DNA from 3 places in the Streptomyces sp. NPDC056486 genome. Region 2 is predicted to be linked to each of the others. Evidence: riboswitches for the same ligand, from Rfam matches in the RefSeq annotation. Region 2 holds a riboswitch; each other region holds the start of a gene.

Region 1 (5,163 bases), on a different contig from region 2:
CTTGGCCTGCTCGAGCAGGGCGCCCGAGACGGCCTCGACGGCCTTCTCGATGCCACGCTTGAGGGCCATCGGGTTGGCACCGGCGGCTACGTTGCGCAGGCCCTCGCGGACCAGCGCCTGCGCCAGGACGGTCGCGGTCGTCGTGCCGTCACCGGCGACGTCGTCCGTCTTCTTCGCGACCTCCTTGACCAGCTCGGCGCCGATCTTCTCGTACGGGTCCTCGAGCTCGATCTCCTTGGCGATGGAAACACCATCGTTGGTGATCGTGGGGGCACCCCACTTCTTCTCGAGGACGACGTTGCGACCCTTGGGGCCCAGGGTCACCTTGACGGCGTCGGCGAGCTGGTTCATGCCGCGCTCGAGGCCGCGCCGTGCCTCCTCGTCGAACGCGATGATCTTGGCCATGTGAAGTGGTCCTCCCGGACAGGGGTGGAATGCTGCTCCGGATCGCATCGGTGCCCGCGACGGACGGCCTGCGAGCCATGTGGTTCCTTGCCCCACCCGGCTTGCGAGCCTCACCGATCCGACCCAAGTTCTGTCACTCTCACTGGGAGAGTGCTAACGCCAATGATTAGCACTCGACCCCTACGAGTGCAAGCGCCTCTTACGGATCCCAGACACATGAGGGGGCGCGCGTCCGGGGCGTACGGCGGGACGCAACGCGGCACACGCGGCGGCACACGCGGCGGGACGTGCGACGGGACGCACGAGAGGCCCGTACCCCTGTCGGGATACGAGCCTCTCGTCACTCGCTAAGTCGCTGGCCGATCGCGCCGAGATCAGACGGCGAGCTTGACCATGTCCGCCTGCGGACCCTTCTGGCCCTGCGAGATCTCGAACTCCACTCGCTGACCTTCTTCAAGGGTGCGGTAACCGTCCATCTGAATCGCGCTGTAGTGGACGAAAACATCCGCACCACCGTCGACCGCGATGAAGCCGTACCCCTTCTCCGCGTTGAACCACTTGACGGTGCCCTGAGCCATGCCTAACTCCCCTATTACTGGCCCTTGCACGGACCCGCACTTCGCGGGCCCGGGTCAGACCTCACCCCCCCAATGGGTTGTGGAGGCGTGCGCCGGAACGCGTCGACCGCCGCTGAATGTATCTGTCCAACTGCCCTCTGCAACAGGTCAATCGGACGAGAATTCTGGGCACGCGCGATCGGAAATATGCGGAGAATTTGCCGGAGTTCAGGGCAAGTCGGGCCAGACAAATGCCGCAATAGGCTCAAAAAGGCAAGGCGCTTTGGCTACTTCTTGTCGGCCCCGGGCCGACTTCGTATATGCGCACGGCACAAACAGCGAAGCTTGCTTCCCAACTGTACCGCGCTCAACCATACAGAATTGCCCCCTCCGCTTCTCTCGCGGAGGGGGCAATAGAGGTAACGCTGCGTGCTTTCGGGCGGATTCAGCAACCGCCCGCGACGGCGGGAATGATCGAGACACCGGCGCCGTCCGGCGTCGCGGTCTCAAGGCCCTGCTCGAAGCGGACGTCGTCGTCGTTCACGTACACGTTCACGAAGCGCCGCAGCTTGCCCTGATCGTCCAGGACACGGGCCGCGATACCGGCGTGCTTGGCCTCAAGATCGGCGATGACCTCGGAGAGGTTCGCGCCCTCGGCGGCGACCTCGGACTTGCCGCCGGTGTAGGTGCGAAGAATGGTGGGAATGCGAACGTTGACGCTCATGGGATTCACCTCTTGATACAGGGGGAGAAATACGCCCCTTAAGGGGCGCGGGGAACTGCGCGAGGACGGACCACGACCGCCGCCCGTCGACGGCGATCAGGCCCTACGGCGACTAGTCGGCGAGACCCGCGGCACGGAATGCATCGAGGCTGGGCTTGATCGTCGCGGTCGCCTGAGACGTTTCGGCAACAGCGTCCAGGGTCTTGAGCCCGTCACCCGTGTTCAGCACCACCGTGGTCAAGGTGGGGTCGATGAGCCCGGCCTCAAGAAGCTTCTTCGTGACACCGACCGTCACACCCCCCGCGGTCTCCGCGAAGATGCCCTCGGTCCGCGCGAGCAGCTTGATCGCGTCCACGACCTGCTCGTCGTTCACGTCCTCCACCGCACCGCCCGTGCGACGCGCGATGTCCAGGACGTACGGCCCGTCGGCGGGGTTGCCGATGGCGAGGGACTTGGCGATGGTGTCCGGCTTCTGCGGGCGCACGACGTCGTGCCCGGCCTTGAAGGCGGTCGACACCGGCGAGCAGCCCTCGGCCTGCGCACCGAAGATCTTGTACGGCTTGTCTTCCACGAGCCCCAGCTTGATGAGCTCCTTGAGACCCTTGTCGATCTTCGTGAGCTGCGAGCCCGATGCGATCGGGATGACCAGCTGGTCGGGCAGCTGCCAGCCGAGCTGCTCGCAGATCTCGTACGCGAGGGTCTTGGAGCCCTCGCCGTAGTACGGCCGCAGGTTCACGTTGACGAAGCCCCAGCCCTCGCCCAGCGGGTCGCCGATGAGCTCGGAGCAGAAGCGGTTCACGTCGTCGTAGTTGCCCTCGATACCGACGAGCTCTCCGCCGTAGACCGCGGCCATGACGACCTTGCCCTGCTCCAGGTCGTGCGGGATGAACACACAGGAGCGGAAGCCGGCGCGGGCCGCGGCGGCGCCCACAGCGCCGGCGAGGTTGCCGGTGGAGGAGCAGGAGAGGGTGGTGAAGCCGAAGGCGCGCGCCGCCTCGATGGCCTGCGCGACGACACGGTCCTTGAAGGAGTGCGTCGGGTTCCCTGAGTCGTCCTTGACGAAGAGCTTGCCCTGCTCGACGCCGAGCTCACGGGCGAGGTTGTCGGCCTTGACCAGCTGGGTCCAGCCGGGGTTGATGTTCGGCTTCTGAGCGACGTCCGCCGGGACGGGAAGCAGCGGGGCGTAGCGCCAGATGTTGGCGGGGCCGGACTCGATCTGCTTCCGGAGCGCCTCGGGGTCGCCGGTCGGCAGGTCGTACGCGACTTCGAGCGGGCCGAAACAGGCCTCGCAGGCGAAGATCGGGCCCAGGGCGTAAAGCTCACCGCACTCGCGGCACGAGAGGCCGGACGCGGGGCCGAGATCCACGGAGCCCCAGTTGGAAGCCGTGGAAGGGGTGGTTTCGTTCGTTGCGACAGTCTGCGCAGCCATGGAGGCGAGGCCCTTTCTCCTCATCTTCCCCGCGACGAATCTCGTCGCGAGACGGAATTGGCACCTTCCCCACCGAGACCTCGCGTGCGCGGTCGGCGGGATGGTTGCCGGGGCTTCAACGGGCCGTATCCCTCTGCCCCTCTGGATGAGCGGTATGGCGCCGGGGCTTCAGGGGCCCCAGGGCATTTGTTACGCGCCGACCCCCGACATGCGATGGTCATCCGCGTTGTTCAAGACTGTAACCGACGGCCTGGACCCTTGAGATAGTCGTCCGAACCGCGAGATGGATCACATGTAGGCCACACACAGGAGGAATCACCCGTGCTGGAAGAGGCCGAGCGCTGGCTGACCAGGCGTTCCTGGTCCGTTGCCGACCGTCCGCTCAGCGCGCTCGTCGCCGCCAAACGGGCGTCGGGAGCCTCGGTGAGCGTCGTCCTGCCCGCGCTCGACGAGGAGGAGACGGTCGGCGAGATAGTCGCCGAGATCCGCCGCGAGCTCATCGAGAAGGCCGCCCTCGTCGACGAGCTCGTGGTGATCGACTCCGGCTCCCGGGACCGTACGGCCGAGGTCGCGCGGGATGCGGGCGCGCGGGTCGTGCACCGGGACGAGATCCTGCCGCGCATCCCGGCCGTGCCCGGCAAGGGCGAGGTCCTGTGGCGCTCGCTTCTGGTGACCGGCGGTGACATCGTCGCGTTCGTCGACGCGGACCTGAAGGAGTTCTCGGCGGACTTCGTCACCGGGATCGTGGGCCCGCTCCTGACCGAGCCCGACGTGCACTTCGTGAAGGCGATGTACGACCGGCCCCTTGCCGGGACCGCCGGTCAGGGCGGCCGGGTCACCGAGCTGATGGCGCGCCCGCTGCTCAACATGCACTGGCCCCAACTCGCGGGGTTCGTCCAGCCGTTGGGCGGCGAGTACGCGGCACGCAGGTCCCTCCTTGAGCGGCTGCCGTTCCCCGTCGGCTACGGGGTGGAGCTTGGCCTGCTCGTCGACGCGCTGCACACCGTGGGCCTTGACGCGCTCGCGCAGGTCGACGTCGGCGTGCGCAAGCACCGGCATCAGGACGGGCAGGCGCTCGGCAGGATGGCCGCGGCGATCTACCGGACGGCACAGGTCCGGCTCGCGCTCGGTCATCACGTACGCCCCGAACTCACACAGTTCGAGCGGGGCGAGCACGGGTTCGAACCGCGGACCCATTCGGTGGACACGGAGGAGCGTCCGCCGATGTCCGGCATCGCGGAGTACGCGGCCCGCCGCGTGGCGTAACCATCCAAGACCGGGCATTTTGTCTACATTCCCCACTTATGTGGGTATCTATGCGGGTCAGGCAGGTATTGAGAAGCGTGCGACGCATCGGTGGCGTGGTCGTGGCCACCGTCGGTCTCACGGCAGGGGCGCTGAGCGCCGCCGCAGCAGCGGACGTGCGTCACGACGTATCGCTGTACGGCAACTCCAGGACCATCGGTCACAGCGCCGGTCACAGCGCCGGTCACAGCATGCTCGACCACGCGAACGAGCAGCAGAGCAGTCGGGGTGAACTGGTCGACACGGGTGGCGAATCGCGCACGATGCTGTACGCGGGCCTCGCGTTCTCGCTGTGCGTGCTCGGCGTACTCGCGGTGGCGGCGGCGCGGAGCAGAAGGACCCTGAGGCCCTAGGCGTGGCCAACGGGCCCGGCTCTACGCCGGGCACGCGAACGTATACGGCGGGTCCGCCCCGGGTCCTGCCGCACGTTTGAGCCCTGCCGGTAAGGGCTAGGTTTCGGCACATGGTCTCCGAGCACGCCGCCGCCCAGGTCCTCGTCGCGTCCAACCGCGGCCCCGTCACGTACTCCCTGGAGGAGAACGGAGAGCTGACGGCCAAGCGGGGCGGCGGAGGACTCGTCTCCGGGCTCAGCGCGATCGGCGACTCCGCCGGGGACTCCCTGTGGGTCTGCGCGGCGCTGGGAGACGGCGACCGGGAGGCCGTGCGGCGCGGGGTCGGTGAACCCGGGGTGCGGATGCTCGACATCGACCCGCAGGTGCACGCCGACGCGTACAACGGGATCG
Region 2 (5,163 bases):
AGATCCACCACTGGGCGGCGCTGATCTTCCTCGCGGCGATGTTCGTGCACATGATGCGCGTCTTCTTCACGGGTGCCTTCCGCAAGCCGCGCGAGGTCAACTGGGTCTTCGGTTTCCTGCTGTTCGTCCTGGGCATGTTCACCGGCTTCACCGGTTACTCGCTCCCTGACGACTTGCTCTCCGGTACCGGTGTGCGCTTCATGCAGGGCGCGGTCCTGTCCGTGCCGATCGTGGGCACGTACCTCTCGATGTTCCTGTTCGGCGGAGAGTTCCCCGGCGGCGACTTCGTGGCCCGGTTCTATTCGGTGCACATCCTGCTGCTGCCGGGCATCATGCTCGGCCTCGTGGTGGCGCACCTGATCCTGGTCTTCTACCACAAGCACACGCAGTTCGCGGGCCCCGGCAAGACGAACAAGAACGTCGTCGGCATGCCGCTGCTTCCCGTCTACATGGCGAAGGCCGGAGGCTTCTTCTTCCTGGTCTTCGGTGTCATCGCGATCGTCTCGGCGCTCGCCACGATCAACCCGATCTGGGCGATCGGCCCCTACCGTCCGGACCAGGTCTCCACCGGAGCCCAGCCCGACTGGTACATGGGCTTCTCCGAGGGGCTGATCCGTGTCATGCCGGGCTGGGAGATCAACGCCTGGGGTCACACGCTCGTCCTGGGTGTGTTCATCCCGCTGATCATCTTCCCGCTGGTCCTGGTCGCGATCGCGGTCTATCCGTTCATCGAGTCCTGGGTCACCGGCGACAAGCGCGAGCACCACATCCTGGACCGCCCGCGCAACGTCCCGACCCGTACGGCCTTCGGTGTCGCATGGATCACCTGGTACTTCGTGTTGCTCGTCGGTGGTGGAAACGACCTCTGGGCCACGCACTTCCATCTGTCGATCAACTCGATCACCTGGTTCGTGCGCATCGCCTTCTTCGTGGCACCGGTCCTCGCCTTCATCGCCACCAAGCGGATCTGCCTGGGTCTGCAGCGGCGCGACAGGGAGAAGGTCCTGCACGGCCGCGAGTCGGGCATCATCAAGCGCCTGCCGCACGGTGAGTTCATCGAGGTCCACGAGCCGCTCAACCAGGAGCAGCTGCACACGCTCACCGCGCACGAGCAGTACGCGCCGGTCGAGATCGGCCCCTCGGTCGACGAGAACGGCGTCGAGCGCAAGGTGTCGGGGCCGCAGAAGCTCCGGGCCAAGCTCTCCAAGGGCTACTACGGGGAGGACAACCAGATCCCCAAGCCCACCACCGAGGAGTACAAGGAGATCACGAGCGGCCACGGCCACCACTGATCCTCTGATGCTCTGACCACAAGGTCGCCACGGCGAGAGCCCCGTCCATGCATCCAGTGCATGGACGGGGCTCTTTGCCGTCCCCCGGGCTGGATAAGGTGTTCCTGTCCTACGCCTTAAACGAACCCAGGAGCGGCAGATGAGCGCTGTGACCCCCGCAGGAGGCAACACCGCGGCGGCCCGTTCCTGGCCCGGTGTACTGAACGGTCTTCTTGAGGGACGTGACCAGAGCACCGAGGACACGGCCTGGGCCATGGACCGCATCATGCGCGGCGAGGCGTCCGACGCGCAGATCGCCGGCTTCGTGGTCGCGCTGCGGGCCAAGGGCGAGACCGTGGAGGAGATCTCCGGTCTCGTACGCACGATGTACGAACACGCCAATGTGATCGAGGTGCCGGGCCGGACGGTCGACATCGTCGGCACCGGCGGTGACGGCGCCAAGACCGTCAACATCTCCACGATGTCCGCGATCGTGGCCGCCGGCGCGGGCGCGAAGGTCGTCAAGCACGGCAACCGCGCCGCCTCCAGCGCATCGGGAGCCTCCGACGTCCTGGAGAAGCTCGGGGTGAATCTGGAGCTGCCGCTGAACCGGGTGGTCGAGGTGGCAGAGGAAGCGGGGATCACCTTCTGCTTCGCCGTGAAGTTCCACCCGGCGCTGCGACACGCCGGCGCCGCGCGCAGCCAGCTGGGGATCAGGACCGTCTTCAACGCCCTCGGCCCGCTCACCAACCCGGCCAAGGTGCGGGCCCAGGCGGTCGGGGTCGCCGACGCGCGGATGGCGCCGATCGTGGCCGGGGTCTTCGCCGAGCGCGGGCACTCGTCCCTCGTCTTCCGCGGCGACGACGGGCTCGACGAGCTGACGACCACGGCGACATCGCGGGTCTGGGTCGTGCGGGACGGCGCCGTGCGCGAGGAGGCCTTCGACCCGCGGGACGTCGGCATCGACCTCGTCCCTGTGGAGGCGCTGCGGGGCGCTGACGCCTCGTACAACGCCGAGGTGGCGCTGCGCCTCCTGGACGGGGAGAGCGGCCCTGTGCGGGACGCCGTGCTGCTCAACACGGCGGCGGCCCTGGTGGCCCTCTCGCCGGGCGAGGGGAGCCTCGTGGAGCAGATCGGCGCCGGTATCGCGAAGGCGGCGGAGTCGATCGACTCCGGGGCCGCGAAGAAGTCCCTGGAGCTTTGGGTGGCGGCCAGCAACAGGTGAGTGTGGCGCACGCCGCAGTCCGGATCCCGGACTGCGGTGTGCACCGAGAAGATCGTGTGGCAAGATGCTGCGCAGGTCATGAGTGACAGCGATTAGGCCCCGGCTCGCTGTCCGGCAACCCTCCGTCCGTGGCGGGGTGCCCCGGGTGAAGACCAGGCCGTACGCAGCAAGGCGTATGGCAAGCGCGGACCCCTGCGCACTCGATGAGTGTCGTACCCCTGGGGTCCTGGTCCTCAAGGGAGCAGTCTCGTGAGCAAGCGAATGCGATAGGGCCTCGGGCCCCGTTCGCAGTATCCCCTCCGCCCGGCGAAGAGCGCCGCGCGTTGAGGCAACACCCGTACGCGGAGCAGTAGTTGTGCTGCCGCACGGGATCTTAGGCAGCTGTTTCGTCTTGCTCGCAGGGAGATATCGCCATGTCCGCACACCCCGCCGTCGCCCAGGCCACCGCCACCGAGTCCGCCGACCCCTGCTGTGCCGCGCCGCTCGCGGTCCTCGGCCGTGACGTCACCGTGCCGCTCGTGACCGGCGGCGAGGTGACCTACGCGGCGCTCGACTACGCGGCGAGCGCCCCGGCCCTGCAGCGCGTGTGGGACGACGTGGCCGCGTACGCGCCGTACTACGGCAGCGTGCACCGCGGTGCCGGGTACCTCTCGCAGCTCTCCACCGACCTGTTCGAGAGCAGCCGCGTCACCGTCGCCGAGTTCCTCGGCTGCCGCGAGGACGACCAGGTCGTCTTCACCCGTTCGACCACCGACTCCCTCAACCTGCTGGCCTCGGCCCTCCCTGCCGACTGCCAGGTCTTCGTCTTCGAGACCGAGCACCACGCCTCGCTCCTGCCGTGGCGCGACGCCCGTGTGACGTACCTGAACGCCCCGCGCACCGCCGAGCAGGCCGTCGAGACCCTGGAGCGCGCCCTCGCAGACCGTGACCCCTACGGTCCCGCCCTGGTCTGCGTGACCGGCGCGTCGAACGTCACCGGTGAGCTGTGGCCGGTCAAGGAGCTCGCCGCCGCCTCTCACGCGCACGGCGCCCGCATCGTTCTCGACGCCGCGCAGCTCGCCCCGCACCACCCCGTCTCCATCAGCGAGCTCGACGTCGACTGGGTCGCCTTCTCCGGCCACAAGCTGTACGCGCCCTTCGGCTCGGGTGTCCTCGCGGGCCGCTCCGACTGGCTGCGGGCTGCCGAGCCCTACCTCGCGGGCGGCGGCGCCTCGCGCAAGGTCGCGCGGCGTGCGGACGGCGGCGTGGACGTGGAGTGGCACGACACCGCCGCACGGCACGAGGCCGGTTCGCCGAACGTCATCGGCGTGTACTCGATCGCCTCCGCCTGCAAGGCGCTGACCGAGGCGGGCTTCGACGAGCTCGTCGCCCGTGAGAACCAGCTCATCGCGAAGGTGCGCGAAGGCCTCGCCGAGGTGCCCGCCGTGAAGGTGCTCTCGCTCTTCGGTGACGACGCGCCGCGCGTCGGTGTCATCTCCTTCGTCGTCGAGGGCTGGAACAGCTCGCACTTCGCCGCCGCTCTCTCCGCCGAGTACGGCATCGGCGTACGCGACGGCCTCTTCTGCGCCCACCCGCTGGTGCGCACCCTGCTCGGCACTGACCCGCAGACGCAGGGCGAGTGCGGTGCCCCCGAGGCCGCGCCCGGCGAGAAGTCGCTGAACGCGATCCGTGTCAGCTTCGGCGCGGGCACCCCCGACGAGCACGTGGAGCGTTTCGTGCGCGCCGTGAAGGAGCTCGTGGCGGACGGTGCCCGCTGGAACTACCGCACCGAGGAAGGCCGGTGCGTGCCGGACACCACGGCCGCCTGAGCCTTGGTCCGCCCCTTGGTCTGTCCCTTGTCCCGTCCCTTCAGGCGTGACCCCAGAACGATCATCCGCAGGGCCCGCTCGGTCGCGTCGGTGAGGAACTCTCCGCCACGGCCGAGTGCCTCGGTCAGCGAGACAGGCGCGGGCAGGATCGCGCTGTAGGCGTCCACGCCCTCCGCCCGTACATGGTGCGCGCCCTGGCCGATCGTGCCCGCCAGGACGAGGACCGGGCGGCCGAACCGCTTGGCGCGCCGTGCCACCTCTGCGGGGATCTTGCCGCGCGGGGTCTGGTGGTCGAGGGCGCCCTCGGCCGTGACGACGAGGTCGGCGCGGGCCAGGCGCGCGTCCAGGTCCAGATGGTCGAGCAGGACGTCGAAGCGGGGGAGCAGCTGGGCGCCGAGCGCCGCGAGACCGGCTCCCAGACCGCCGGAGGCGCCCGTTCCGGGGCCGAGGGAGAGGTCCGCCGTGACACGCAGGTCGCGGGTCAGGACGTACGCCCAGTGTTCTAGGGCCGCCGCCAGCTGTTCGACCTGGGTGGGCGTCGCGCCCTTCTGGGGGCCGAAGACGCGGGCGACGCCGCGCTCGCCGGTCAGGACGTTGAAGGGGTTGCAGGCGACGCGGATCTCGGTGTCCTTCAGGCGGGGGTCGAGGCCCGAGGGGTCGATACGGCTCAGCCGCATCAACTCCCCGCCGCCGCGCGGGAGTTCCCAGCCGTCCGCGTCGAGGAGTCGGGCGCCGAGCGCCTGGAGTGCCCCCGCGCCGCCGTCCGACGTGCCGGAGTCGCCGCAGCCCACCAGGATGCGGCGGGCGCCCGCGTCGAGCGCTGCGCTGATCAGCTCGCCGACGCCGTACGTCGTCGTGG
Region 3 (5,163 bases), on a different contig from region 2:
CGGTCATCGGCCACGAGATCGGCCACGGGTTCGACGACCAGGGCGCGCAGTACGACGGCGCGGGCAACCTCAACGACTGGTGGACCGCGGCCGACAAGACCGCGTTCGAGGCCAAGTCGAAGGCGCTGGTGAAGCAGTACGACGCCTTCTCGCCGCGCAACCTCCCCGACGAGTCCGTCAACGGCTCGCTGACGGTGGGCGAGAACATCGGCGACCTGGGCGGCCTGACCATCGGGCACACGGCTTACCGCATCGCGCTCGACGGCGCGGCGATGCCCGAGAAGGATGGCCTGACCGGCTCCCAGCGGCTCTTCATGAACTGGGCCTACTGCTGGCGTACCAAGCGCCGCAAGGAGCAGGAGCAGCAGTACCTCACCATCGACCCGCACTCGCCGCCCGAGTTCCGGGCCAACATCGTCCGCAACCTCGAAGAGTTCCACGAGGCCTTCGCGACGGCAGAGGGCGACGGGCTCTGGCTGGACCGCGCGGAGCGCGTCAGGATCTGGTGATCTCCAGACACGGCCGCGGCACCCGTGCTGCGGCCGTGCCTGACCCGCCGCCGTTTCTACCGCGCCGCGCGCAGCATGCGGAGCTGGCCGATCTCCGTGGCGTTCTTCATCAGCTCGGAGTTCACCCAGGCGAGCATGTGGGCAACGGTGTGTTCGGGGTCGTTCTGCCAGGGGAACGGGGCAGTGGCGTCCAGATCCGTGTCGTCGAGCCGGTCGAGCACCGACAGCCACTCCGTGCGCAGGTCACGTAGCCAGTCGACGGCCGCCTTGCCGCTGCCCGGCCAGGTGATCCCGGTCCGCTCCCGCGGCACCCGTCCCCGCGCGTGATCGATCGTGACGCCCCACCACCAGCCGATGTGCCAGCTGATCCAGCCGATGGTGGGAATCGGGACGGGATCCGGCTCGGTCTCCGCGAAGTCCGCCACCCACCCTCCGTCACCGTCGGGCCGCACCGTCCAGCAGAGCGGCGCGGGCTCCCACAGGAAGTCCTCGGGCTCGAGGCGCTCCAGGTGGTACTCGAAGAGGGACCACGTCAGGTCGAACTGCCGGCGCAGCAGTTCGCGTCGGGAATCGTTCACGGGCTGACCCTGGCACAGGGGCCCTAGGCCTGGGAAAGAGATTTCGGATCGTCGGCGGTCGTGTCCGACCACCGTTCCGTCCCGCCGGACCGAGGGCGATTGGCGTGGAAGGCCGGGTGGTCGTGCAGGCGGCGCACATAGGCGCGCACGTGGGGACGGGACCGGGTCGCCTCGGCCGCGTCCGGGGTGAGGTGGACGAGCGTCGCCCACAAGTCCACGTCCGCCGCGGTGAGTTCGTCGCCCACGAGGTAGGAGTGGGAGGCAAGACGGCAGTCGAGCCGGTCCAGCGTCGCGGGGGCGAGCGGCCCGGCGAGCAGCTCGTGCCAGGTGTCGATCCGTGCTGCCAGGGCCGGTCGGCGCAGGACGGGCAGCGGGCCACTGCCGTGTGCGGCAAGGCGGCAGGCCAGGTCGCGCAGGATGTCGGGCGTGTGGTTGCTGACGACGTGCCCGCTCCACCGGTCGCACAGGGCCGGAACGGTCAGCGGCCCTTCGAAGTGGTGCTCGGTGGCCTCGTAATAGCGGTGCAGGGAGTCGAGCGCCGCGGTGGCGTGCGGCGCCAGGAGGGTGGTGGTGACCGAGTCCCTGAGACCGAGCAGGTCGAGGGTGATCGAGACGCGCAAGGAGTCCGGACATTCCGCCGAGAGATACAGGTGGTAGCGGTGGGGTGCCGGGTAGAAGCCGCCTGCGAGGTCGTCGCCGATGCGGCTGCGGATCGGCGTGGGACAGGTGCCGCGTGGTCCGGCATCGCGTGGGCGGACACCGCTTGGGCCGGTGTCGCGCGGGGAGCATGAATCCGCGGGGGAAGCCGGGCGGGAAACAGTGCGGGAACGGTGCGACGTGATCTCGGGCATGGCTCTCCAGGGAGGGGAAGGGCACCGACCGGCGGCGCGCGCGGGCCGGTGGCACAGCGGGGGGAGAGGGGGATCCGTGGCCGCAGAGGGCCGCAGTGATGAGGCTTCTTGTCCCGGAGGCGTCACTGGTGCGTGGACGCTGTGCGGACGTCAGACAGCTGGAACCGAGGCGCTGCACACGCGCAGCAGGTCGATGTGCAGGCGTCTGGTCAGGACGCGAGGGCGGGGCCGGGGCGCGGACAGGAGAGGCCGCGGGATGCTGTTCCTCTCACCGACCGCCCTGGACATGTCCACCAGCCCTGCCGTCGAGGCCCGTTGTATCCGGGGCCGCGCTTGCCCCGCCGCCACGGCGGGACCCGGTCGTCACCCGGGGCACCCCGTCGCGGAGGAAGGGTTGCCCGTCAGCGGGCCGGGGCCGATGACCCGCTCGGGCAGGAACCCTGCCGGGCGGGCGCTGACAATCGTGACCGTCCCCGGAAGTCTGAGTCCGGGTGCCCGGCTCCGTCAAGAAGGCCGCACCCGGAACAGAAGAAGGCCCGGACCCGGAACAGAAGGAGCGGCCCGGTGGTTGAGGCTGACGGAGACGGACGACGAGGCACGGTCGGCGATGTGAGAACGCCCATGATCCACGGGCATTGCGCACCGCTACGACCTCACGTAACGTCCCGAGCAGGTTACGAGTGTCAGCGTCAAGCCCTGGCTTGCTGACCGGCAACCCTCCTACGCGGCGGGGTGCTCCAGGTGAGGACCAGGCGGTGCCCGTCCAGGGTCCCGCAAGCGCGAGACCGGCGAGGCCCCAGGCCCGCCGGGCCGGAAAGGTGGAGGTGACGGACGTGCCACCTGTGTCAGCTGTGCCGCCCCTGTCGCCGGTGCCGTTCGCGTCCGTTCCACGCGTCATGGTGATCGCGCCGAGCCGCCAGGTGCATCTGTACTCCCGGCCGCACATCGATCTGCAGCGTGTCGCCGGCGCGCTCTGTCGTTCCTGACCCGTTACCCCGCCGCCGCACCCTCGGAGCCGAGGGGCCGGTGTTCTCGCACGGTCGTACGGTCGATCAGGAAGGCACACCTTTCGTGTCGTCATCACCTTCGTTGCCCCATTCTTCGCATTCCTCCGCTCCCGCCGCCGCGCTGCACCTCGCTGTCGCGCTCGACGGCGCGGGCTGGCACCCGGCCGCCTGGCGCGAACCGGTGGCCCGTCCAGGGGAGTTGCTCACTGCCCGGTACTGGGCCGACCTGGTCACCGAAGCAGAACGCGGCCTGCTCGACTTCGTGACGATCGAGGACGGGCTCGGGCTCCAGTCCACGCACTTCACCGAGCCCGACGGACGCACGGATCAGGTACGAGGGCGGCTCGACGCCGTTCTCATCGCCGCCCGTGTCGCCCCGCTGACCAGCCACATCGGCCTGGTGCCGACGGTGGTGGCCACGCACACGGAGCCCTTCCACATTTCCAAGGCGATCGCCACACTCGACTACGTCAGCGCGGGCCGCGCGGGCGTACGCGTACAGGTGTCGGCGCGCCGTAATGAGGCCGCGCACTTCGGGCGCCGTACGCTTCCCGCCTTCGAGAGCGTCGAGGACCTGGGCAGAGCGGACGTACGGGAGCTGACCGTCGACCTCTTCGACGAGGTGGCCGACTACGTCGAAGCCGTGCGCAGGCTCTGGGACAGCTGGGAGGACGACGCGGAGATCCGGGACGTCGCCACCGGCCGCTTCATCGACCGCGACAAGCTGCACTACATCGACTTCGAGGGCAAGCACTTCAGCGTCAAGGGCCCCTCGATCACGCCCCGGCCGCCGCAGGGCAGGCCCCTCGTCAGCGCACTCGCCCACGAGGGCCCGACCGAGGCCCCGTTCCGGCTCCTCGGCCGCTCCGCCGACATCGGATACGTCACCCCGCGCGACGCCGGGCACGCACGCGCCGTCGTCGCCGCGGTCCGCGGCGAACAGGACGCGGCCGGGCGAAGCGATGAGCCCCTGCACCTCTTCGGCGACCTGGTCGTGTTCCTCGACGACGACCCGGCCGCCGCCGCGGCCCGCCGGGAGCGTCTGGACGCCCTCGCGGGTCACCCGTACACCAGTGACGCGCGGGTGTTCACCGGCACGCCCGCCCAACTCGCCGACCTGCTCCTTGAGTTGCGGGAGGCCGGGCTCACCGGGTTCCGGCTGCGCCCCGCCGTCGTCGGCCACGACCTCCCGGCGATCACCCGGGGCCTGGTGCCCGAACTCCAGCGCCGCGGCGCCTTCAGGCACGCGTACGAAGCCGACACCCTGCGCGGCCACCTCGGCCTCGCCCGCCCCGCCAGCCGCTACGCCGCCTCCGCCTGAGCCGGAAGGAACCCGACATGAGCAAGTCACCGGACAAGCCGCTCAAGCAGATTCACCTCGCGGCGCACTTCCCCGGCGTCAACAACACGACCGTATGGAGCGACCCCGAGGCCGGGAGTCATATCGAGTTCAGCTCCTTCGCGCACTTCGCACGGACCGCCGAGCGCGCGAAATTCGACTTCCTGTTCCTCGCCGAGGGGCTGCGGCTGCGCGAACAGGGCGGGGAGATCTACGACTTGGACGTCGTCGGACGCCCCGACACCTTCACCGTGCTCACCGCGCTCGCCGCCGTCACCGAACACCTCGGCCTGACCGGCACCATCAACTCCACCTTCAACGAGCCTTACGAAGTGGCCCGCCAGTTCGCCAGCCTCGACCATCTCTCGGGCGGGCGCGCCGCCTGGAACGTCGTCACCTCCTGGGACGCCTTCACGGGTGAGAACTTCCGCCGCGGCGGGTTCCTCCCGCAGGAGGAGCGGTACTCAAGGGCGAAGGAATTCCTCAGCACTGCGGGCGAGCTCTTCGACTCCTGGCGCGGGGACGAGATCGTCGCCGACCAAGGCACCGGCACGTTCCTGAGCGACGCCCAGGCGGGCGCCTTCGTCCATCAGGGGCAACACTTCGACATCCAGGGGCAGTTCAACGTTCCGCGCAGTCCGCAGGGCCGGCCGGTCATCTTCCAGGCCGGCGACTCGGAGGAGGGACGTGAGTTCGCTGCCGCGGGCGCGGACGCGATCTTCAGCCGGTACAGCACGCTCAAGGAAGGGCAGGCGTTCTACACGGACGTCAAGGGCCGCCTGGCCCGCCACGGCCGCACCCACGACCAGCTCCTCATCCTGCCCGCTGCGACCTTCGTCCTCGGGGACACGGACGCCGAGGCGGAGGAGCTCTCCCGGG

The links. A riboswitch is a leader RNA that binds a small molecule or an ion and turns the genes downstream of it on or off. The one in region 2 is predicted to bind S-adenosylmethionine.
Region 1: linked by a shared signal. The riboswitch ahead of thrC (threonine synthase) and the one ahead of ACFQ7F_RS14980 (aminotransferase class V-fold PLP-dependent enzyme) in region 2 are both predicted to bind S-adenosylmethionine.
Region 3: linked by a shared signal. The riboswitch ahead of ACFQ7F_RS41605 (glutathione S-transferase C-terminal domain-containing protein) and the one ahead of ACFQ7F_RS14980 (aminotransferase class V-fold PLP-dependent enzyme) in region 2 are both predicted to bind S-adenosylmethionine.

The regions. Positions count from the first base shown of each region.
Region 1 is NZ_JBHTSF010000025.1:11,293-16,455, reverse strand. It holds gene groL (chaperonin GroEL) at 1-405, opposite strand, end outside; gene ACFQ7F_RS13260 (cold-shock protein) at 780-983, opposite strand; gene ACFQ7F_RS13255 (MoaD/ThiS family protein) at 1,408-1,686, opposite strand; gene thrC (threonine synthase) at 1,799-3,115, opposite strand; SAM riboswitch class I at 3,133-3,267, opposite strand; gene ACFQ7F_RS13245 (glucosyl-3-phosphoglycerate synthase) at 3,437-4,381, shown strand; gene ACFQ7F_RS13240 (hypothetical protein) at 4,459-4,773, shown strand; gene ACFQ7F_RS13235 (trehalose-6-phosphate synthase) at 4,884-5,163, shown strand, end outside.
Region 2 is NZ_JBHTSF010000030.1:26,379-31,541, forward strand. It holds gene ACFQ7F_RS14970 (cytochrome bc complex cytochrome b subunit) at 1-1,292, shown strand, start outside; gene trpD (anthranilate phosphoribosyltransferase) at 1,432-2,496, shown strand; SAM riboswitch class IV at 2,571-2,687, shown strand; gene ACFQ7F_RS14980 (aminotransferase class V-fold PLP-dependent enzyme) at 2,910-4,304, shown strand; gene ACFQ7F_RS14985 (glycerate kinase) at 4,256-5,163, opposite strand, start outside.
Region 3 is NZ_JBHTSF010000209.1:3,145-8,307, forward strand. It holds gene ACFQ7F_RS41595 (M13 family metallopeptidase) at 1-509, shown strand, start outside; gene ACFQ7F_RS41600 (DinB family protein) at 566-1,087, opposite strand; gene ACFQ7F_RS41605 (glutathione S-transferase C-terminal domain-containing protein) at 1,111-1,938, opposite strand; SAM riboswitch class IV at 2,263-2,407, opposite strand; SAM riboswitch class IV at 2,611-2,724, shown strand; gene ACFQ7F_RS41610 (putative leader peptide) at 2,835-2,924, shown strand; gene ACFQ7F_RS41615 (LLM class flavin-dependent oxidoreductase) at 3,028-4,266, shown strand; gene ACFQ7F_RS41620 (NtaA/DmoA family FMN-dependent monooxygenase) at 4,284-5,163, shown strand, end outside.